Regions from separate parts of the Sideroxydans sp. CL21 genome, predicted to be linked through region 2. Evidence: predicted binding sites of a transcription regulator. Region 2 holds the regulator's gene; the other holds the start of a gene.
The links. Region 2 encodes FNR, which switches genes on or off when oxygen is low (the NO sensors DNR and NnrR bind a similar motif). Its sites were predicted from a motif close to TTTGATNTANATCAAA; they were not measured.
Positions count from the first base shown of each region.

Region 1 (11,176 bases), 1.0 Mb from region 2:
ACCGAATACAGGAACAGTGCGGCCCCCGGCAGAACCAAACCCATCAGGCCTTTGCTCAATACGGCCAGCGCCAGCCCGGCCCAAGCCAGCAACATCCAGTTGCGCCGCACCGCGACCTGATCTTCCTTTTGCGCGAGCAGCAGTGAAAAGAGTCCCAGCGAAATGAAGAAGGTCACGCCCATGTCCAGCGTGTTGATGTGGGACATCATCGCATAGAGCATGCTGCTGCCTAGCAGCAACGCCGCATAAATTCCCGCCTCGCGCCCGAATAGGCGTGCACCTGTGAACCAAGCCAGCAGAATACCTGCAAATCCGGTCAGCGCCGCCCATATGCGCGATGTCCACTGGTGTTCTCCGAACACTTCATAGGCCACTGCCGTGGCCCAATACTGCAGCGGGGGCTTCTCAAAGTATTTCAGTTCGTTCAGGCGCGGTGTTGTCCAGTCGCCGCTCACCACCATCTCGCGCGGAATCTCGGCATAGCGTCCTTCGTCAGGCCGGATGAGCTTGCGGTATTCGAGATTGCCGAACCAGATAAGCACGACTGCAAGCAATAGCAGCAGGAGTCCGCGCCGGGAAATGTCATTCGTCATAAAGGAAAAATCTGGATGCCTGAAAACAGGCGCGGATTTTAACCTAATCCGCCTGGGGCTCGCGCTTTTCCTGCACGACTGCGCGTGCACCGCCTTGCGCGAACGTGATGTCCAGGCTCTCCCCCAGGGCGATTCGTTCGCTGCTAAGCACGACTTTCCCTTTTGCATCGCGCACCATACTGTAGCCGCGTGCAAGCACCTGTTGCGGATCGAGATGCTGCAGGTGCTGTTGCAATGCAAGCAGCCGCGCATTATGGCGGTCCAGGGTGTACTGCATTGCCGAACTCAAGCGCCGCGCCCGGTTTGTCTGCTGTTCCTGCAAACGAGCTACATTTGGACGCTGCGTGCGCAGCTGCTGCCACAACGAATCCGAGCGTCCCTGCCGATGCTGCAGGACATAGGCTTGTGAAAGTCGAATGCGCTGCCACAAAGCAGCCAGGCGCTCGCCCTGCTGCCGAATGCGTTGTGCGGGATGCACCAGCCGACGTTGCAAATAGTCGACTTGCTGCATGCACTGTTCGAACTGGCGCATGACGGCGCGTTTCAAATGTTGGCGATGCTGCACCAGGCGCTGGCGCAACTCCTGCCGATCCGGCACTACTGCCTGTGCCGCCGCTGTGGGTGTCGCCGCGCGCAGATCGGCCACAAAATCGGCAATGGTGAAATCGGTTTCGTGCCCGACTCCGCTCACGACGGGAATGTGGCTGGCCGCAACGGCACGTGCCACCACCTCTTCGTTGAATGCCCACAAGTCTTCAATACTGCCGCCACCGCGGCACAGTATGAGTACATCGCACTCGGCGCGCCGACTTGCCATATTGATTGCCTGTGCGATCTTTTGCGCTGCGCCCTCGCCCTGCACCGGCACCGGATACAGCACAACCGGCACATTGGGCATGCGGTTCGCCAGGGTGCGCAGGACATCGCGCAATGCGGCTGCTTGCGGCGAAGTCACGATGCCGATCTGCTTGGGCAGCAGCGGCAAGTCTCGTTTGCGACCGGCATCGAACAGCCCCTCTCCTTCCAGTTTGGCCTTCAACCGTTCGAACGCTTCATACAACGCACCCAATCCGGCGGGACGCATCTTTTCCAGCGTCAATTGAAAATCGCCGCGCGCCTCGTACAGGGTCGCCAGCGCCAGCACCTCAACCTGCATTCCGTTCACGGGTTTGAAATCCAGATATTGGCTCTTGTGCCGAAACATCACGCATCGGACCTGAGCGGCCTCGTCCTTGAGTGAAAAATACCAGTGCCCGGAGGCCGCGTTCACAAAGTTGGAAATCTCTCCGCGCACCCACAACAAAGGCAGGCCACCTTCAATCAATTGTTTCGCCGCAAGATTCAGTTCGCGCACACTCAGTACTCGATTCCTGTCCATTCTTTTATTCCCTATGATTCTCTCGACTACTCAGAAATATTTTTTCAAAATAGGCCAAATGGCATATTGACAATTCATTTCAATCCACAACTCCAGCAAATTCGCCGCTTCCGAACGAACAGACGTTGCAGCAATATTACAACTTACGATATATTATTGTTTATTAAGTGTTTTATTGCGGTATATTTTTTGGGCTACTATTAACAAATGGCTATAGCATTGGGCTTGCGCCCCCTCTTTCTGACATTCATGCACAAAGTTATCCACAGATTTTGTGCATAAGAATACAAATCTCTTATCCGACTATGAGTTAGCGCCAAGGATGCCCGGCGACCTTGCTCAAACATGCCCTACAAGATACAGTGCCGCCTTCGAATTTAAGCATAATTTCCTGGAGACGTTGCGTGTTCACACTCATTGAAGCGGCCGGTTGGCCGATCTATTTACTCCTCATCGCATCCCTGGTCGCTGTCACACTCATTACCGAACGTTCACTTTTCTTGCGCCACAAGAAAATCGTGCCACCCACGCTGATCGACGAGGTGGTCCAGGAACTCAAACAGCGCGGCGTCAGCCAGCAGATGCTTACAAGATTGAGCGAAGGATCTCCGCTGGGCAAGGTGTTCGCTGCGGGATTGAAGAACATCAAGAGCGCGCCTGAAGTGATGAAAGAGTCGATCGAGGAGGCTGGACGCGGTGCCGCACACGATCTCGAGCGCTTCCTCACCACGCTGGGCACGATCGCCTCGATCAGCCCGTTGCTCGGCCTGTTCGGCACCGTGATCGGCATGATCGAAATCTTCGGTTCGCAGAATGCGGGCGGCGCCGCTCCGGCCGAACTGGCGCACGGCATCTCGGTGGCCTTATACAACACCGCTTTCGGGCTGATCGTTGCCGTGCCCAGCATGATCGCCTACCGCCATTTTCGTGCGCAGGTCGATTCTCTGACGATCGAGATGGAGCAGCAGGCGATCAAACTGGTCGAAGTCGTGCACGGTGAGCGCAAATGAATTTTCAGCGCGGACGCAATCGCGAGGTACCGGAGATCAATCTGATCCCGATGATTGACGTGCTGCTGGTTATCCTGATCTTTTTGATGGTCACTACCAGCTATTCCAATTTCGCGCAGTTGCAGATCAACCTGCCGCAGGCTTCCGGCGAAGCAGGCGTATCCGCCGCCGGCAAGCCGATCAACGTGGCGGTCGATGCCTCGGAGCATTACGCGGTAAACAATGTGCGTTCCGCATTCAACGGCGTGAACGATTTTGCCGAAATATTGCGCAAGTCCGCCGGCGATCAAACCGATCCGACCATCATCATCAACGCCGATGGCAAGGCAACGCACCAGTCCGTCATCAATATCATGGAAGCCGCACGCATTGCGGGTTTCGGACGTATTACCTTCACTACGCAAAACCAAAGCAAGTAAACATTCAGTATGGAGCGGCTGCAACACCACTGGTATCGACTTTCGCCGCTCCACCTGCTGCTCTTCCCGGTCAGCCTGGTCTTTCGCTCACTCGCGGCCGCGCGGCGCTTTCTTTACCGCACCGGCATTCTGGCTTCTGTCAAACTGCCCGTCCCGGTCGTCGTCGTCGGCAACATCAGCGTGGGCGGCACCGGCAAGACCCCGCTTACGCTCTGGCTGGCACAACAGCTGGTCGACAATGGCTGGCACCCCGGCATCGTCAGCCGCGGCTACACTGGAGCCTCCGAACAAAAGTCAGTTCCGCATGAAATCTCGATAGAGGACGCCGCAGATGAGGTCGGCGACGAACCGCTACTGATGGCGCAGCGCGCACTTTGTCCCGTGTGGATAGGACGCAATCGACCTGCAGCGGCGCTTGCCCTGCTGCAAGCGCACCCCGAATGCGACATCATCCTGAGCGATGACGGATTGCAGCACTATCGTTTGCAGCGTGATGTGGAGATCGTCGTCGTTGATGGCGCAAGGCGTTTCGGAAATGGCCTGTTGCTGCCTGCCGGCCCATTGCGCGAACCTGTATCGCGTATGCACACAGTGGATGCGGTCGTGATCAACGGCGGACAGGCAAACGGAACGGAATTTGCCATGAGCCTGCAGGGTTCGCTTTTCTATAACTTGCTCAATCCCGCAATCGTTGTTTCTGCCAGCGAGTTCGCCGGACAGCATTTGCATGCCATCGCCGGCATCGGCCATCCGCGTCGATTTTTCACCCACCTCGAACATCTCGGACTGAATGCACAACAGCATGCCTTTCCCGATCACTATCGCTATTCTGCAACCGATATCGCTTTCAAAGATGCGGATGCGATACTCATGACCGAAAAAGATGCGGTAAAATGCGCGGCATTCGCCACCGAGAAATGCTGGGTGCTGCGTGTGGATGCACAAGTCAACACAGCTCTTACTCAATTAATCCTGAAAAAGGTCACGCCATAATGGACGCAAAACTTCTCGACATTCTGGTTTGCCCCCTGTGCAAATCCCCTCTTATATATCGCAAAGCGGAACAAGAACTGATCTGCAAAGCAGACAGACTGGCCTTCGCCATCAAAGATGACATTCCGGTGATGCTGGCAGACGAAGCACGCGAACTTACCCTGAAAGAGATTGAATCGCTTTGATGCCGATTTTCAAGGTCGTCATACCCGCCCGCTTCGCCTCCACGCGCTTGCCCGGCAAGCCTCTGCTGGATATCGGCGGCAAACCGATGGTGATACGCGTCGCCGAACAAGCCGCACAAAGCGGTGCGCAGCAGATCATCATCGCGACCGACCACCAGCCTATCATCGCTTCTGCGCAGGAGCACGGCTTTCAGGCCTGCATGACACGGGCAGATCATGCCAGCGGCACAGACCGCATTGCCGAGGTGGCAGCCCGACAAGGCTGGCCGGACGATACCATTGTGGTCAACGTGCAAGGCGATGAACCGCTGATACCGCCCGATCTCATTCGTGCCGTAGCGCAACATCTGCACGACCATAGCGATTGCACCATCTCCACCGCTTGTCATCCCATTCACGACGAAGCCTCCATGCGCAACCCGAACGTGGTCAAGGTGGTTCTGGATAAACACGCCAACGCGCTCTATTTCAGCCGTGCCCCCATTCCGTGGCCGCGGGATGCGTATGCCCAGCACCAACCCTTGCCTCAGACCGTCAATGTGCTGAGACATATCGGCATCTACGGCTATCGTGTCGGCTTCTTGCGCAATTTTGGTGAACTTAACCCTACTCAGATAGAGCAAATCGAGTCGCTGGAACAACTGCGTGCGTTGTATCATGGGTACAAGATTGGCGTAACCAAGACCGATCAAGCACCACCCAGCGGGGTGGACACCGAACATGATCTGGAAGTCGCACGGCGTCTGTTCACCCGATTACATAGCGGATTTAATTGAAAGGGAAAACATCAATGAAACTGATTCTGTTAGGTGCACCCGGCGCAGGCAAAGGAACCCAGGCGAGCTACATCAAGGAAAAATTCGGCATCCCCCAGATTTCCACCGGGGATATGCTGCGCGCGGCCATCAAAGCCGGTACACCGCTCGGCCTCGCTGCAAAGCAGGTGATGGATGCGGGTAACCTGATCTCCGACGACATCATCATCAATCTGGTAAAAGAGCGCATCAAGGAGGCGGATTGTGCCAAGGGGTTTCTGTTCGACGGCTTCCCGCGCACCATTCCGCAAGCACAGGCGATGAAAGATGCGGACATCCGCATAGACTATGTGGTGGAGATCGACGTGGCGGACGGCGAGATCGTCCAGCGCATGGGGGGACGCCGCGTGCATCCGGCATCCGGACGGACCTATCATGAAGTGTTCAATCCGCCCAAGGTGCCGGGCAAGGATGATGTCACCGGCGAAGATCTGGTGCAGCGCCCCGACGATGTGGAAGAAACCGTCATCAAGCGCCTCAACGTTTACCACGAACAGACACAGCCGTTGGTCGAGTATTACACCGCATGGAGTAAATCTGGCGATGCGAAAGCCCCAAAGGTGATACACATTGCCGGCGTAGGCAGCGTTGAGGGCATCCGCGACCAGGTGTTTCGCGCACTGGGTAAGTGACCATGGCAACCAAACCCGTCCTCACATTGGAAGACGCCAGGCGCATGGCCGCCGCCGCCGAATCGGAAGCCCGCGCCAACGAATGGAAAGTCGTCATCGCGGTGGTGGACGACGGCGGCCATCTGCTCTATCTGCAGCGCAGCCATGACACTCAGTTCGGGAGTGTGGAAACTGCCATCGCGAAAGCTCATGCCGCCATCGCTTTCCAGCGCCCAACCAAGGCATCGGAAGATGCCGTGTTAAGCGGGCGCCTCATCCATCTCGCCCTGCCCGGTGTGATTCCGGCCGAAGGCGGTGTACCGTTGGTACGCGACGGGGTCGTTATCGGCGGCCTCGGCATCAGCGGCGTGCGCTCCTTTCAGGACGGCCAGATCGCCCAAGCCGGGATGAACGCCCTATGACTTTGCATCGCCTTGGCGACCGCATCCCCGAACTGCGCGGCGACAGGCATTTCGTCGCCCCCAGTGCCGACGTCATCGGGACCGTGATCCTTGAAAATAACGTCAGCATCTGGTTTGGCGCAGTACTGCGCGGCGATAACGAACCCATCCACATTGGCGCGAACAGCAATATTCAGGACGGTTCCGTGCTGCACACCGACATAGGCTCACCACTGACTGTCGGGGAGAATGTCACCGTCGGGCACCAGGCCATGTTGCACGGCTGCAGCATCGGCGATGGTTCGCTGGTGGGCATCAAGGCCGTCATCCTCAATCACGCCGTCATTGGACAGAACTGCCTGATCGGTGCGAACGCACTCGTCACGGAAGGAAAAATCATCCCGGATAATTCGTTGGTAATCGGCTCGCCTGGAAAGGTACTGCGAACGCTAAACGAAACAGAAATCGCCGCGATGCATGCCAATGCCGCGCACTACGTGGAGAAGGCCGGGGATTTTGCAGTGAACTTGCACACCCTCAAATAAAAGAGGTCATCATCCGAAACCGGATGATGACCTCTTTCGAGAACGGCAAACTCAATTGGCCGGAGCGCGATAGTTTTCCTGCGTCATCAAGTCAATACCGCAAGGCAATGCCTCAATCCAGTTCAAGAACTCGTTCACCATCTTCTTGCCCTTAAAAGACCGCCCGTGTTGCGGTACGATGGCTTCAACGTCCATCTGGCGCACCATGTTGACCCAGAAGCGGCAGATCTTGTTGGAAATCATGTAGCGCTTGTGAAAACCTTCCATGTACTGGATATGCGATTTGAAATCTTCAACGGGTTTGTCCGCCTCCGTATGCCCCACCAGAGATGCTCCCATATCGCCCGAAAACAGTATCTTGCTGACCGGATCGTAGAACTGGAAATTGCCTTCCGAATGCATGAAGTGCGCCGGAATCGCCTTGATGATGGAGTTGCCCAAAGACAGATTCATGCCCTCGTCAGGAATACCGAGTACACGCCCGGAGGAGTTATCGCCGCTGCAGAAGTGCGGCACGAAACGCACCCACAATTTGGAGATCATCACTTTGCAATCGGAATGGATCATCCATTTATTGACCGAAGCAATGATGTCCGGATCCGCGTGTGAAGCCAGAATATACTTCAGCTTCTTCGGCGGGAAATAATTGTGCATTTCCATCAGCAGGCCATTGTAGGTCATGTTGCCACCGGGATCGATCAACGCGCCCTGTCCGTTATCGACGATCAGGAATTGATTGGCCTGGACCGCTTCCCCTTCCGAATCATCCACCAGATCGTCGAACATCAGGCATAGGTGTTTGCCGTTATTGAATAATTCGATGGTCATGCATTTCCCCCTTCAATGGTTTAGCTCGTTTTTTTAATTATATCTTTAATACTTGTATATGCATTCTGATTAGTTTTCATTTTACTTTAGTCTGAAGTCTCATACTACTTAAGTCTGATTCTATCCAACACTCTGTACGTAACAATACAGGTCGTAATTGGCGTAAGATAATCCCGGTATCAAAAAATTAGTTCATTTCACAATCTTTGACGGAGAGCAAAATATGGCGAAGAAGAACGTGTTCTATGCACAATCCGGCGGCGTCACTGCCGTCATCAATGCCTCAGCCTGCGGCGTGATCGAAACCGCAAGAAAACACAAAGACAAGATCGGCAAAGTCTATGCCGGACGCAACGGCATCATCGGCGCCCTCACCGAAGACCTGATCGATACCACCAAAGAATCCGCCAAAGCCATTGCTTCATTGCGCAGCACTCCTTCCGGCGCCTTCGGCTCCTGCCGCTTCAAACTCAAATCACTTGAACAGAACCAGCGCGAATATGCGCGCCTGATCGAGGTGTTCAAGGCACATAACATCGGCTACTTTTTCTACAACGGCGGCGGCGATTCCGCCGACACCTGCTACAAGGTCTCGCAGCTATCCGACAAAATGGGCTATCCGGTGCAGGCCATCCATGTACCGAAGACCGTGGACAATGACTTGCCGATCACGGACTGTTGTCCCGGTTTCGGCTCCGTTGCCAAATACATCGCTGTCTCCACGCTGGAAGCCAGCTTCGACGTGCGTTCCATGGCCAAAACCTCGACCAAGGTGTTCGTACTGGAAGTGATGGGACGCCATGCCGGCTGGATCGCCGCCGCGGGCGGCCTGGTTGAAGATCAAGGCATCCCCGTCGTCATCCTGTTCCCGGAGATCGAATTCGACCAGAAGAAATTCCTCGCCAAGGTAGACGCAATGGTCAAGAAACACGGTTATTGCAGTGTGGTGGTGTCGGAAGGCTGTCACTACCCCGACGGCAAATTCCTGGCCGAGCAAGGCACGCGGGATGCCTTCGGTCACGCACAACTTGGCGGTGCCGCCCCCGTGGTCGCCAACATGGTCAAAGAAGCGTTCGGTTACAAATTCCATTGGGCAGTCGCGGATTACCTGCAGCGCGCCGCGCGCCACATCGCGTCCAAGACCGATGTAGAGCAGGCCTATGCACTCGGCAAATCGGCCGTCGAGCTGGCACTCAAAGGCCAGAACGCCGTAATGCCTACCGTGGAACGTGTGTCAGACAAACCATACAAATGGAAAGTCGGTGTCGCACCGCTATCGAAAGTTGCCAACGTGGAGAAATTCATGCCGCGCAACTTCATCACACCGGATGGTTTCGGTATCACCGAAAAATGCCGTACTTATCTCACGCCGCTTATCAAAGGCGAGGATTACCCGCCATATAAAGACGGGTTGCCGCAATATGTACAGTTGAAGAATGTAGCTGTCGCAAAAAAACTGGAGGAATTCAAAATTTAATGTTGTTAACTTACCGCTCCACATGGGGCGGTTTTTACTTGAGGAGATAAATCATGGCAGGTGGCTTGGGTTTTGCACTGTTTTGTGCGATTGCAGCGATTCTGTACGGCATAATTTCAAGCAAGTGGATACTGGCCCAATCGACGGGTAGCGAGAAGATGAAGAGCATCGCTGCCGCCATTCAGGAAGGCGCGTCGGCGTACCTGAAACGTCAATACACCGCCATTGCCTGGGTCGGCGCTGCCTTGTTCGTCGTCATCTTCATCGCACTCGGCTGGCAGACTGCCATTGGCTTCGCCATCGGCGCTCTCCTCTCCGGCCTGACCGGTTTCATCGGCATGAACGTCTCGGTGCGCGCCAACGTGCGTACTGCAGAAGCGGCCAAGAGCGGGCTTAATGCAGCCCTGAACGTAGCCTTCAAAGGCGGCGCCATCACGGGCATGCTGGTGGTTGGCTTGGGCCTGCTCGGTGTGGCCGGTTATTTCCTGGTCCTCACCAGCATGGGGGATACCAGTGCTCAAGCGACACACGCGCTGGTGGGCTTTGGTTTCGGCGGCTCGTTGATCTCCATCTTCGCCCGTCTCGGCGGCGGCATCTTCACCAAAGGTGCGGATGTCGGCGCTGACCTGGTCGGCAAAGTCGAGGCAGGCATCCCGGAGGACGACCCGCGCAACCCGGCGGTGATCGCCGACAACGTGGGCGACAACGTGGGTGACTGTGCCGGCATGGCCGCCGACCTGTTCGAAACCTACGCTGTGACCATCATCGCCACCATGCTGCTGGGCGGCTTGCTAATGGCCAATTCACCCAATGCAGTCATTTATCCGCTCGTGATGGGCGGCTTCTCGATCATCGCATCCATCGTCGGCACGTTCTTTGTCACCGCACGCGAAGGCGGCAAGATCATGAACGCTCTGTATCGCGGCCTGGCTGTCTCGGCGGTGCTGGCACTCGTCGCCTTCTACCCGATAACCAAATGGCTGATGGCAGACAACGGCATGTATAGCGTCAACGCATTGTATGGATCATCCATCATCGGCCTGATCCTCACTGCAGCTCTGGTGTGGATCACCGAGTACTACACCGCCACCGAGTTCAGTCCGGTACGCCACATTGCCCAAGCCTCCACAACAGGTCACGGCACCAACGTGATCGCCGGTCTGGGTGTGTCCATGCGTTCCACTGCAGCACCGGTACTGGTCGTGTGTCTGGCGATTTACTGCGCCTTTGCGTTGGCTGGACTGTACGGAATTGCCATTGCCGCGACCTCGATGCTTTCCATGGCCGGTATCATCGTGGCGCTCGACGCTTATGGACCGATCACGGACAACGCTGGCGGCATCGCCGAAATGGCAGGATTGCCAGAGTCCGTGCGCAACATCACTGACCCGCTCGATGCCGTGGGCAATACCACCAAGGCCGTGACCAAGGGCTACGCCATCGGCTCCGCCGGCCTTGCTGCACTGGTGCTGTTCGCCGACTACACCCATGCTCTTTCTGCAAATCACCCTGGGTTGACCTTCGATCTGTCCAACCACATGGTCATCATCGGCCTGTTCATCGGCGGCATGGTGCCGTACCTGTTTGCTGCAATGGGTATGGAAGCGGTCGGACGCGCCGCGGGTAGCGTGGTGGTAGAAGTACGCCGCCAATTCAAGGAAATCCCCGGCATCATGGAAGGTACGGGCAAACCGGAATACGGCACTTGCGTGGACATGCTGACCAAAGCCGCAATCAAGGAAATGATCATTCCCTCGTTGCTGCCTGTTGCCGTGCCCGTGATCGTCGGTTTGACCCTTGGTGCGCAAGCACTCGGTGGCGTGCTGGTCGGCACGATCGTGACCGGCATCTTTGTCGCTATCTCCATGACCACCGGCGGTGGAGCGTGGGACAACGCGAAGAAATACATTGAGGAAGGCAA
Region 1 is NZ_LR699166.1:1,394,149-1,405,324, reverse strand. Features, by position in the region: gene QOY30_RS06640 (glycosyltransferase family 39 protein) at 1-593, opposite strand, end outside; gene xseA (exodeoxyribonuclease VII large subunit) at 637-1,971, opposite strand; gene QOY30_RS06630 (MotA/TolQ/ExbB proton channel family protein) at 2,376-2,981, shown strand; gene QOY30_RS06625 (ExbD/TolR family protein) at 2,978-3,400, shown strand; gene lpxK (tetraacyldisaccharide 4'-kinase) at 3,410-4,393, shown strand; gene QOY30_RS06615 (Trm112 family protein) at 4,393-4,578, shown strand; gene kdsB (3-deoxy-manno-octulosonate cytidylyltransferase) at 4,578-5,354, shown strand; gene adk (adenylate kinase) at 5,369-6,025, shown strand; gene QOY30_RS06600 (GlcG/HbpS family heme-binding protein) at 6,028-6,426, shown strand; gene QOY30_RS06595 (gamma carbonic anhydrase family protein) at 6,423-6,950, shown strand; gene QOY30_RS06590 (oxygen-binding di-iron domain-containing protein) at 7,002-7,778, opposite strand; gene QOY30_RS06585 (6-phosphofructokinase) at 8,002-9,255, shown strand; gene QOY30_RS06580 (sodium-translocating pyrophosphatase) at 9,309-11,176, shown strand, end outside.
Region 1: QOY30_RS06590 (oxygen-binding di-iron domain-containing protein) is a predicted target of FNR. The motif match lies at 7,984-7,999, and genes of this name have one in related genera.

Region 2 (11,176 bases):
ACCGTGGTTTGTGCTGGTCACGCTCATCTGCGCAACGATCACCTTCTTCATCTGGAACAGCCACGATTTCGAGATCGCCCTGATGGCCGCGACCTCGGTGCTTATTATCACCTGTCCCTGCGCGCTGGGCATGGCCACGCCGATGTCCATTGCCGTGGCCTCGGGTCTGGGAGCCAAGCACGGTATTCTGGTCAAAAATGGTCTGGTGCTCGAGACTTTGTCCAAGGTCACGCACTTCGTGTTCGACAAGACCGGCACCTTGACCGAAGGCAAAATGAGTGTGGCACAGGTACAAGTCGCGGCAGGCTGCAACGAACAGGAATTGTTACAGTTTGCCGCTGCAGTGGAGCGTTACAGCGAACATAGTGTCGCCAAGGCCATCGTTGAAGAAACAGAGTTAAGGCAACTGATGTTTCGCGATCTTGGAGCGGACGCATTTCAGGCAACGGCGGGGCTGGGCGTTGAGGCCAGAGTCGCCGGACATTCTGTGCTGCTTGGCAGCGCAGAATGGTTGATACGGCACGGCATAGAGCTGGATGAGGAATTGCAGACCGGGGCGCACGAACTGGAAACACAGGCAATGAGTTGTGTTTACATGGCGCGTGAAGGCAAGCATGTGGCGATCATCGCACTGGCCGACAAGCTGCGCGGCGACGCGCAACAGATGATAAGCGAACTCCGTGCGGCAGGCATCACGCTGATGCTGCTGACCGGAGACCGCAGGCCGGTTGCCGAGGCCGTTGCGCGCCAGCTTGGCGGCATGGAAGTCATCGCAGAAGTGTTGCCGCAAGACAAGGATCAGGTGATCCGTCGTTTGCAACAGAGTGGTGCGGTGGTGGCCATGGTGGGCGACGGTATTAACGACGCTCCGGCACTGATTCGGGCCGATGTCGGCATTGCACTTGGTTCCGGCACCGATGTTTCGGTGGAGAGCGCAGACATCGTGCTGATGTACAACGAATTGGACAAGGTCAGACAGGCCACACAGTTGTCGCGGCGCACCCTGCTTACCATCAAGCAGAATATCGGGCTATCTTTCGTGTATAACGCCATCATGGTGCCGCTGGCGATGATGGCGAGAGTAAACCCGCTGGTGGCCGCCATCAGCATGCCGATAAGCTCGCTGATCGTGATCGGCAATGCAGCGCGCATACGCACACTATTCAACAGGCATTGAGGTGAATTTATGGATGTGATCTACAGTTTGATACCCGGCATGATGTTCTTCGGTGTGTTGCTCGTTATTGTGCTGGTGTGGGCGGTAAAGAAAGGGCAATACGAGGATATGGAAGGCAACGCCAATCGTATCCTGCTGGATGACGATGACGATATGCTGCGCTCAGACAAGCCCAAGGAAACGAACGCCGACAAGAAGTAGGCGTTCACGCCGGAATTATTTCAGGATTTCCCCGTTCGCCATCAAGGGTCGAACCAGCAAATCAAAATTCCTGGGAGGGACATACTGCAACAGAGGCTTCTCACCGTTACCCAGTGTGATATCCAGGCCGTCCTGCGGATATAGCCAGTGAATCAGGCCACTCTTGGTTTCCTGGACGCGTTGCGCAGGTTGTCCGAAGCGTTTGAGGAATACCGCCTCATCCACGCGCAGGCTGGGCAGGTAAGTCAGGCTGCTTATCGGCCAAGTACGCAAATGCGCAATGTCTTCCGGGGTCAGGGTGATTTTTTTGCCGCTCCCGGTTGTCGCCATGCGCAAGCCGCGTTCATACATATCCTGCAATTCTTTTTCGGGAACGTCTATGGTCAACACGACCTTGGAGGGCAGTCCGGCCAGATTGACCTGTTCGAAGAACACTTCGGCGATCAGCTTGCCATCGGGCGATTTGAACAGACTCGGTATGGCCTCTTCCTTGAACCTGAGCTCAGCCTCATTGGCAACGGATTCACCGAGAGTCAAGCCGAAGACGCGCACCGAATCCCGCGTCGGGTGCTCGATGTGCCATGGCAGGTCATCACTGCGCTTGGGTTCTCCCGGAATTAGCAAGGAACCTGCGATAAAAAGTACGGACGCGATGCCGACTCCCCAATAGATCTTGCTTTCAGCTGACATGGCGGGCCTGGTTCGGGTTAAACGGAAGTGACGGAATTTGACTGATCCGGATTTTGTTCGACAAAGCGTTTGGGCAATTTGCCGTGGCGGGCCTGATACATCGAATCATTGCCCAGCACAATCAGCACCAGCAGCGAAACCATGAACGGCAACATGCCGACTCCGCCCAGCAGGGCAATGGTCGTGATCTTCGACCATCCCATCATTTTCGAGAGAAAAAGGCCGATGCCGATGACCGCGCAGGTGATAGTCAGGAGCTTCATGAAATGGCTGTTACGCTTGTCGGCAATGATCCAGTGCGACTTGACGAACCAGGTTTCATCGCTCTTGGCAATCTGTTTTGCCTTGATGACGATGTAGCCGGTAATCACGAAGGAAGTGATCGGTACGATCAATACCATCAGCGGAAAGGTGCTGAACACGCCGAAAGTGGATGCGAACACCAGAATATGGTTGAAAACCAGATTGATCAGAAAAATCTCGTGCGGCCACTTGGCACGGACCATTTCTTCGGGCGATATGGTGAAATGCTGGTGCATGTTGCTCTCCCTCGAATTGTCAAAAAACTGAAGTCCGCCATTAACAGCGCAGGATACCAGTTTTGGTGGATTTATAGAACGCGGCAATAATGACGCATCAGGTATGGCTGACGAAACTGCGCAGGCGGAGCAAGTCCATGATCTCGACTTCGCGCACCCTCACATTGAGCAGGCCGTTTTCCTGAAAGTGCGAGAATGTGCGGCTGACCGTTTCCAGCTTCAAACCGAGATAGCTGCCGATTTCCTGCCGCGTCATGCGCAGATAAAAGGAAGTCGGCGAATAGCCGCGCGCACTGAAACGCTGCGAGAGATTTAGCAAAAAGGCGGCCAGACGTTCCTCGGCGCGCATCGAACCCAGCAGCATCATGATGCCCTGGTCGCGCACGATCTCGCGGCTCATGATCTTGTGCAGATGGCGCTGCAGACTGGGCAGCTCGCGGCTAAGCGTCTCCAGCCGGTCAAACGGAATTTCGCAGATCTCGCTGTCTTCCAGCGCCACAGCATCGCAGGTATGCACATCCGAGCTGATCGCATCCAGCCCGATGATTTCCCCGGGCATCTGGAATCCGGTCACTTGCTCGCGCCCGTCTTCATGCAGCACCTGGGTTTTGAAGAAGCCGGTGCGGATAGCAAACAGGGATTGAAAATGTTCCCCGCAACGGTAAAGGTATTCGCCGCGACGGAAGGTGCGTTTCAGGCTGGTCAGCGCGTCGAGCTGCTGCATCTCCGCGCCCTCCAGGCTGACAGGAAGGCACAGTTCACGCAGGTTGCAGCTTGAGCAGGCGATGCGTAATGCTGAATTTGAAACGGCGTTTTGCACTTGTTTATATAGGGGTATTGCGCTTTAGAGAGTAGAAATATGACATGGTTTTTGACCTATATCAAACGTATTTTGCGGTATGCTGGCACATTCCGGAATCCGAATAATTTGTCGAATACCTCATGCTCGCCAATAAAGAAATAAGTCCCCAGTTGGAAGTCGATCTGGACCTCATACGCCGCCTGGACAAGAACGGCCCGCGTTACACCTCCTATCCCACGGCGGACCGGTTCGTTGAGGCGTTCAATGCCGAATTGTACGCTCAATGGGTGGGTAAACGCGAAGTTGGTGGCATCAGCCGGCCGCTGTCGCTGTATGTCCACATTCCGTTCTGCAACACCCTGTGCTTTTACTGTGCCTGCAACAAGGTGGTGACCAAGGATTTCAGCAAAGCGGACCAATACGTGCGCTACCTCGTCAAGGAAATCGAGATGCAGGCCGCTCTGCTGGGCAATGACCGCCGCGTCGAGCAACTGCACTTCGGGGGCGGGACGCCAACCTTCCTGAGCGACGACGAATTGCGCACGGTGATGGGTGCCATCCGAAAGAATTTCCAGCTGGTGGAAGACGGCGAATATTCCATTGAGATCGACCCGCGCAAAGTCAGCGATGCGACGGTCGCCCTGCTCGGCGAACTGGGTTTCAACCGCATCAGCATCGGTGTGCAGGATTTCGATCCCGAAGTGCAGAAAGCGGTGAATCGCATCCAGAGCGAAGCAGAGACGCTGCAAGTGATCCGAGCCGCGCGCGCCAACGGCTTCAAGTCGGTCAGTATCGACCTTATCTACGGACTGCCCAAGCAGACTCTGGAAGGAATTAAAACCACGCTGGATAAAGTTATCGCGGCCGATCCGGACCGTCTTTCCATCTACAACTATGCGCACATGCCCAAGTTGTTCATGCCGCAGCGGCGCATCCATGAAGAAGATCTGCCTTCACCGCAAACCAAGCTGGATATTCTGAAACTGGCGGTGAATACCCTTACCGATGCGGGCTACGTCTACATCGGCATGGATCACTTCGCCAAGCCCGATGATGAACTGGCCGTGGCGCAGCGCCAGGGGCGCCTGCACCGCAATTTCCAGGGTTATTCGACACATTCGGACTGCGACCTGATCGCTGTCGGCGTCAGCTCCATCGGCAAGGTCGGCCCGACCTACAGCCAGAACTTCCGCGAGCTGGAACCTTACTACGATGCGCTCGACAACAACATCCTGCCCATCATGCGCGGCATGGAGCTGAATGCCGACGATCTGGTGCGACGCGCAATTATCCAGGCGCTGATGTGCCATTTCGAGCTATCGAAGGAGTCGTTCAGCATCTCCTACCTGATCGATTTCGACCAATACTTTGCCACCGAACTGAAAGAACTCGCCGAATACGAAAAAGAAGGGCTGCTCAAGCTCTCGCCGCAATGGATCACCGTCACCCCCAAAGGGCGTATGTTGATCCGCAATATTTGCATGGTTTTTGACAAATATCTGCGCACAAAACAAGAACACACGCGCTATTCCAAAGTCATCTAGGTAGCACTGGCTAACGTCAGTGAGGCGCCGCCGCAGGCACTTTTGCGGGGGCGGCTTGATACTTTGGGGTAAAATGAGCCTCGTTTAGGAGCGAGAGAAATAATGAAACAAGTTGATGATTTCCGCCTGAAGTTCGGCAAACGAGAGCTGGTCCCGATCATGGTCGGGGGTATGGGCGTGGATATCTCCACCGCGGTGCTGGCACTGGAGGCTGCCCGTCTGGGTGGTGTGGGCCATATTTCCGATGCCATGCTGCCTACCGTCTCGGATCGCCGTTACGAAACCGACTTCGTCAAGACCAAGCTCCTGCAATACAAGTACAACATCGACAACTCCGACAAAACGGATATCAAGTTCGATCTGGGCCACATTGCCGAATCAACCCGCCTGCACGTGAGCAAGACCATGGAAGCCAAGCGCGGCACCGGCATGATCTTTATCAACTGCATGGAAAAGCTCACCATGAACGCCCCCAAAGAGACACTGCGGGTGCGTCTGCAGGGTGCGCTGTCTGCCGGAATCGACGGGATCACCCTGGCAGCCGGGCTGCATCTGGGTTCGTTTGCACTGATGGAAGACCACCCGCGTTTTCGCGATGCAAAACTCGGCATCATCGTTTCCTCGCTGCGTGCGCTGCAATTGTTCCTGCGCAAGAACGCACGCACCAACCGCTTGCCCGACTACATTGTGGTGGAAGGTCCCCTGGCCGGAGGCCACCTTGGGTTCGGGTTGGACGACTGGATGAAGTACGACCTGCGCACAATCACCAATGAGGTCCATCAATACCTGCGTGACGAAAAGCTCGACATTCCGGTGATCCCCGCAGGCGGAATTTTTACCGGCAGCAATGCGGTGAGTTTCCTTGAGGAAGGTGCTGCCGCGGTACAAGTTGCGACACGCTTTACCGTGTCGAAGGAATGCGGCCTGCCGGAAGATGTGCAGCAGGAATATTTCAAGGCCAGCGAGAGCGACATCGAAGTCAATACCACTTCGCCCACCGGCTACCCGATGCGCATGCTGAAAAACAGCCCGTCCATCGGCTCTGGCATCCGTCCCGGTTGCGAATCCTACGGCTATCTGCTGGATGCCAACGGGCACTGCGACTATATCGACGCCTACAACCGCGAAGTGGCACTGCATCCGGATGCCAAGAAGATTCAGGTCTTCGACAAGACCTGCCTGTGCACCCACATGCGCAACTTCAAGTGCTGGACCTGCGGGCATTACACCTACCGCCTCAAGGACACCTCGCGCAAAAATGCGGACGGCAGCTACCAGATCCTTTCCGCCGAACATATCTTCAAAGACTACCAATACAGCACCGACAACAAGATCGCCTTGCCCGAGGCTTGAGTCACCTGCTTCCTGTCAGGCGCTACTTCGGGTCGGGTGATGCAAGCTCCCTTCTTGCTTGTTGGCAATTCCGACTTCGACCGCAACTCGGCGACATTTGGCGCTTCCGTCGTTCAGCATAAAGACGCTTGCCATTCTGAAGCAGCGGTATAACCGACCCTTCCGAGGGCGGCGCTCTTGTTTATAATCCGTACAATATTTCCCGGCAGGTGAAGATATGAACAAATATCTGAAATATGGTCTGTGGTCGGTTTTGGCAGTGACGGCGCTGGTTGCGGCCGTTGTTGCATACATTGCGCTGACCTTTGATCCCAACGCATACAAACCCAGGATCATCCAGGCGGTAAAAGAAAGCAAGCAGCGCACCCTCAAACTGGACGGCGACATCAAGCTGCACTTTTTTCCCAGCATCGGCGTCAGCCTGAGCAAAGTGTCGCTTTCGGAATTCCAGAGTGAACAGGAGTTCGTCTCCGTCGACAATGCCAGTGTCTCGCTCAAACTGCTGCCCTTGCTCGTCAGGCAACTCGTGGTGGACGAGGTCGCGGTGAGCGGCGTCAAAGCGCAATTCGTCAAATACAAGAACGGCAAGACCAACCTCGACGATCTGATGGGCAAAGAGGCAGCACCTGCGCCTGCGCCCATTCCCGCGCCTGTCCCAGCCCCCGAGGCCAGCGCACCCATGATGTTCGACATCGCATCCGTGCAACTGGACAAAACCGAACTGAGCTATCGCGATGAGGCTGCCGGTACGAGCTACAGCGTGCAGGACTTGAGCCTCAAGACCGGGCGCGTTGCCAACGGTGTACCCAGCAAAGTCGATTTTGCCGCGCATATCCAGTCCGGCAAGCCCAAGTTGGATATCGCAGCGCAGATCAAGACGACGCTCACGTTTGATCTGGAAAAAAACCTGTTCCAGGTGCAGGGGTTGGATTTGCAGGCAAACGGCAATGCACTGGATTTTACGGACTTGGTCGTGAAAGCCAGCGGCGATGCCAGTGTACAGCCGACAACACAGGCATTTTCGATGAAACAATTCGCGCTCAGCGCGAGTGGGATGAAGGAAAAGAATAAATTCGAGGCCAGGCTGGATGCACCGGACCTGAACCTGACCAGGGATAAATTCACAGCTGACGGCATTGCCCTGAACGCCAAGCTGGACGGGGCGCTCGGCAATATCATCGCGACGCTGGCGCTACCCGGCATAGAAGGCAATGCAAGCTCCTTCAAGGTAAGCTCGATGGCGCTGGACGTCGATGTGAAACAGGCAGAGCAGGCTTTCAAGCTGAAACTCACCTCTCCGGTTGCCGGCAGCCTGGATGGGCAGCAATTCAACCTGTCAGACCTGAGACTGGCGCTTAACGCCACCGGCGACAAATTGCCCGGCAAGAGCATCAGCAGCGAATTGAAAGGCAGTATCCAGGCAGACCTTGGCAGACAAAGCATTCAGGGAAAATTGGCAGGCGGGCTGTTGCAAAGCCAGATCAAGGCCAAGCTGGCGGTCAATAATTTCAGCGTGCCGATGATACGTTACGATCTGGAGGTCGACCAATTCGATGCCGATCCCTATATGCCGAAAAAGACCGCGGCGAACGCGGAACAAAGCAAGGCACAAGGCTCGGCAGCAGGGCAAGGCACGGGCATATCAACAGCAGCTCCGGAGCAACCGTTCGATCTTTCCGCATTGAAGACGCTGAATCTGGAAGGCAGCCTGCGCATCGGTTCGCTCAAGGTGGCCAACATCAAGGTCGCGCAACTGCGCGTGGATGTGAAAGCGAAGAACGGCATGGTCAATATCGCACCGCTTTCCGCCAGGCTGTATCAGGGCAATATCGACGGCAGGGCATCGGTGAACGCAGAGACCAACAGCTTTGCCCTCAATGAAAAATTCACCGGCATCGACATCGCACCGCTGCTGAAGGATACGGCCAATCTGGACCTGGCCGAAGGACGTGGCAACATCGTGCTTGACCTCACCGCGCAAGGCAACACCATCGGCGGCCTGAAGAAAGCGCTGAACGGAAAAGCCTCGGTGGATCTGGCGAACGGGACGATCAAGGGCGTCAACCTGGAAAAACTCGTACAGGGCGTGCAGAACCTGGGCAAGGAATCCAATATTCAGACGCTGGGCGTGGACAAGAGCGAGAAGACGCCATTCAGCGAATTCAAGGCCAGCTTCAAGGTGCACAACGGTGTTGCGCACAACGACGACCTTGCGGTGAAATCCACCGTGTTGCGCGTGACCGGCAAGGGCGATATTGACATCGGGCACGGCAACATGGATTACAACGCCAAGGCCATTTTCGCCAAGACGGAACAGGGCAAGACCGCCACCTTGCCGGTGAACATCAGCGGCACCTTCGACGACCTCAAATACAAGGTTGATTACAGCGCGCTGCTCGCCGATGTCGCCAAACAAAAACTCGACGAGAAAAAAGAAGAACTGAAAGCCAGGGCCAGGGAAGAATTGAAAAATAGTTTGAAGGACCTGTTCAAGTAATCATGCCGTCTATCTGCAAGCCAATAAACACGGTCATCTTCGGGATGACGCGTTGCAAGTCCCCTGTTGGCGTCGCCAGCGACGGCATGCCCTGCAGATTGCCGTCCGACGCCCCTTGCGAGGCAGGTCATCCGGGAATTTTTACGCTGTCCGGGCTCTACCTTTGATCATCACTGAGCACCGAGCTTGAATACCTTCGCCTCACGCCTCATCGCTTGGCAACGCACCCACGGCCGCCACAACCTGCCCTGGCAGGCGCAGGATGCCTACCGCGTCTGGCTGTCCGAGATCATGCTGCAACAGACCCAGGTCGCTACCGTCATCCCTTATTACCAGCGCTTCGTTGCATCCTTCCCCGACATCGCCGCACTCGCGGCAGCGACAGAAGACGAGGTGCTCGCCCACTGGAGCGGTCTCGGCTACTACGCCCGCGGACGCAACCTGCATAAAGCCGCACAGATCATCGTGGACCAACATGGCGGAGAATTTCCGCGCGAGTTCGAGCAGATCGTCGAACTGCCCGGCATCGGGCGCTCGACTGCCGCCGCCGTGTGCGCGCTGGCCTGGCACCAACGCCGTGCGATCCTCGATGGCAACGTCAAGCGCGTGCTGGCGCGCTATTGTGGTATCGAGGGTTGGGCGGGCGAGAAGAAAGTGGAAGAGAAGTTGTGGCAACAGGCTGAAGCGCTGCTGCCGGAAGGCGAAGTCGCCACCTATACCCAAGCCCTGATGGATATGGGGGCCACCATTTGTACACTTAGCAAACCCAAATGTGTGTTGTGTCCGGTGCAGGCGGATTGCGTCGCGTTGCGGACCGAGCGCATAGCCGAACTTCCTTCACCGCGTCCGCGCAAAGCAGTGCCGGAGCGGCATGCGGTCTTCCTGTTGCTGACGCACGGCAACGATATCCTGCTGGAGAAACGTCCGGGCAGCGGCATCTGGGGCGGGCTCTGGTGTCCTCCGCAGTTTGATGACGAGGATACGGCGAGAAATTGGTTCTTGCGCAATGGCATGGAGGCGAGTGAAGGAGAGAAGTTGGAAGAGTTCACGCATACCTTTACGCATTTCAGGCTGCATATCACGCCGTTGAAGGTTCAGCTTGCACGCAAGCCGTTGCGGGTGGAGCAGGTGGGGAGAGTTTGGCTGGATGTGGAGGAGGCACTGAGGGCGGCGATTCCTACGCCGGTGAGGGCGATGTTGAATAAGGTTGTCCGTGGTGAGTCTCAGTGACCGTTCGTCCTGAGTAGGCGCAGCCGTATCGAAGGATGGGCGAAGCCCGCTGATTTTAGAGCCGTTCGTGCTGAGCTTGTCGAAGCATGAATGTTCCGAAAACCAACACCGTCGGGGTGAGAGCATTTGACCTGCATTTAATATAATCAGCACCTTACAACACCAGCACTGTTTAATAGGGAGCTACAGGAAGTAGTAAGTTACGTTAACCTAGTTTCGATTAGCTACATAACGGGGTACACGTTTGAATCTCTTCCAAGAGCACCAATTATAGGAAAAGAATCAAAATCAGTTTGTCTTTAAAGCTTCAACACTCGCAAAACCCCGTTTAACGCCCATATTATTTTTCAATTGGGCTGTAGCATCCAAGAATCGATTTAAAACCCGATTGCAGAATGGCGTTTTGTACACTACGAGTTGTGATGGCCACTGTCGGGTGTAATCTAAACTGCAGACGCTTGCTTTAGTTGAGTCGGTGTGTAGGCAGTCAACCTAAGCGGAAGCTCGGGCTGGGCACCCCGACCGTCTCCTCCTCGGCCATTGCTGCCGGTGGCGTTCAGACTGACCTATGACTGGTATGTGTGTGCGAAGCGGTCAGTCGAGATTGAAAATTACTACCGTCCTCATCAGTCGGCAACCGACCCCTTGCGGACCGTCAAGAGAATTTCAATGAAGGCACACTTCTCAGCCATTGCGGACGGTCGCAGGTAATCTGATTCGGTGAGCTTCGAGTGTTCGCTTACCGGAAGTTTCGACAGACTACAGTAGCTTTGCAAAAGCTCTGCTAACTGAACCGGTTGACAAGGATTCCAACGTGATGCGATCCGCTAGCAGCTACCGGGTCAAGCTGCTATCCATCGTGACTCTTCAGAATGATTTCAGAGCGGAAGACCTCGCCGACGCGCATTGTCGCAAATGGTCCGTCTGACTCCACCACACTCCTACCAATAAGCCGTGTCCACGACGCGTGTTCTTCGTCGGCAAGTTCCTCAATGGTCGGCCTTCGCTCAAGTTCCTCCAATGCGTCGCGGTTGACTCCTTGTCTAATGATGACCATCTTAACTGGACTTCCGTTCACCATGATCCCACGTGGAAGTTCAATCGCGATCTCCCGGCCTCGGAACTTTCCGTCGAACAAATTAC
Region 2 is NZ_LR699166.1:356,324-367,499, forward strand. Features, by position in the region: gene QOY30_RS01765 (heavy metal translocating P-type ATPase) at 1-1,177, shown strand, start outside; gene ccoS (cbb3-type cytochrome oxidase assembly protein CcoS) at 1,187-1,378, shown strand; gene QOY30_RS01775 (hypothetical protein) at 1,394-2,068, opposite strand; gene QOY30_RS01780 (hypothetical protein) at 2,086-2,607, opposite strand; gene fnr (fumarate/nitrate reduction transcriptional regulator Fnr) at 2,705-3,427, opposite strand; gene hemN (oxygen-independent coproporphyrinogen III oxidase) at 3,550-4,953, shown strand; gene QOY30_RS01795 (nitronate monooxygenase) at 5,056-6,306, shown strand; gene QOY30_RS01800 (AsmA family protein) at 6,524-8,803, shown strand; gene mutY (A/G-specific adenine glycosylase) at 8,990-10,033, shown strand; gene QOY30_RS01810 (hypothetical protein) at 10,884-11,176, opposite strand, start outside.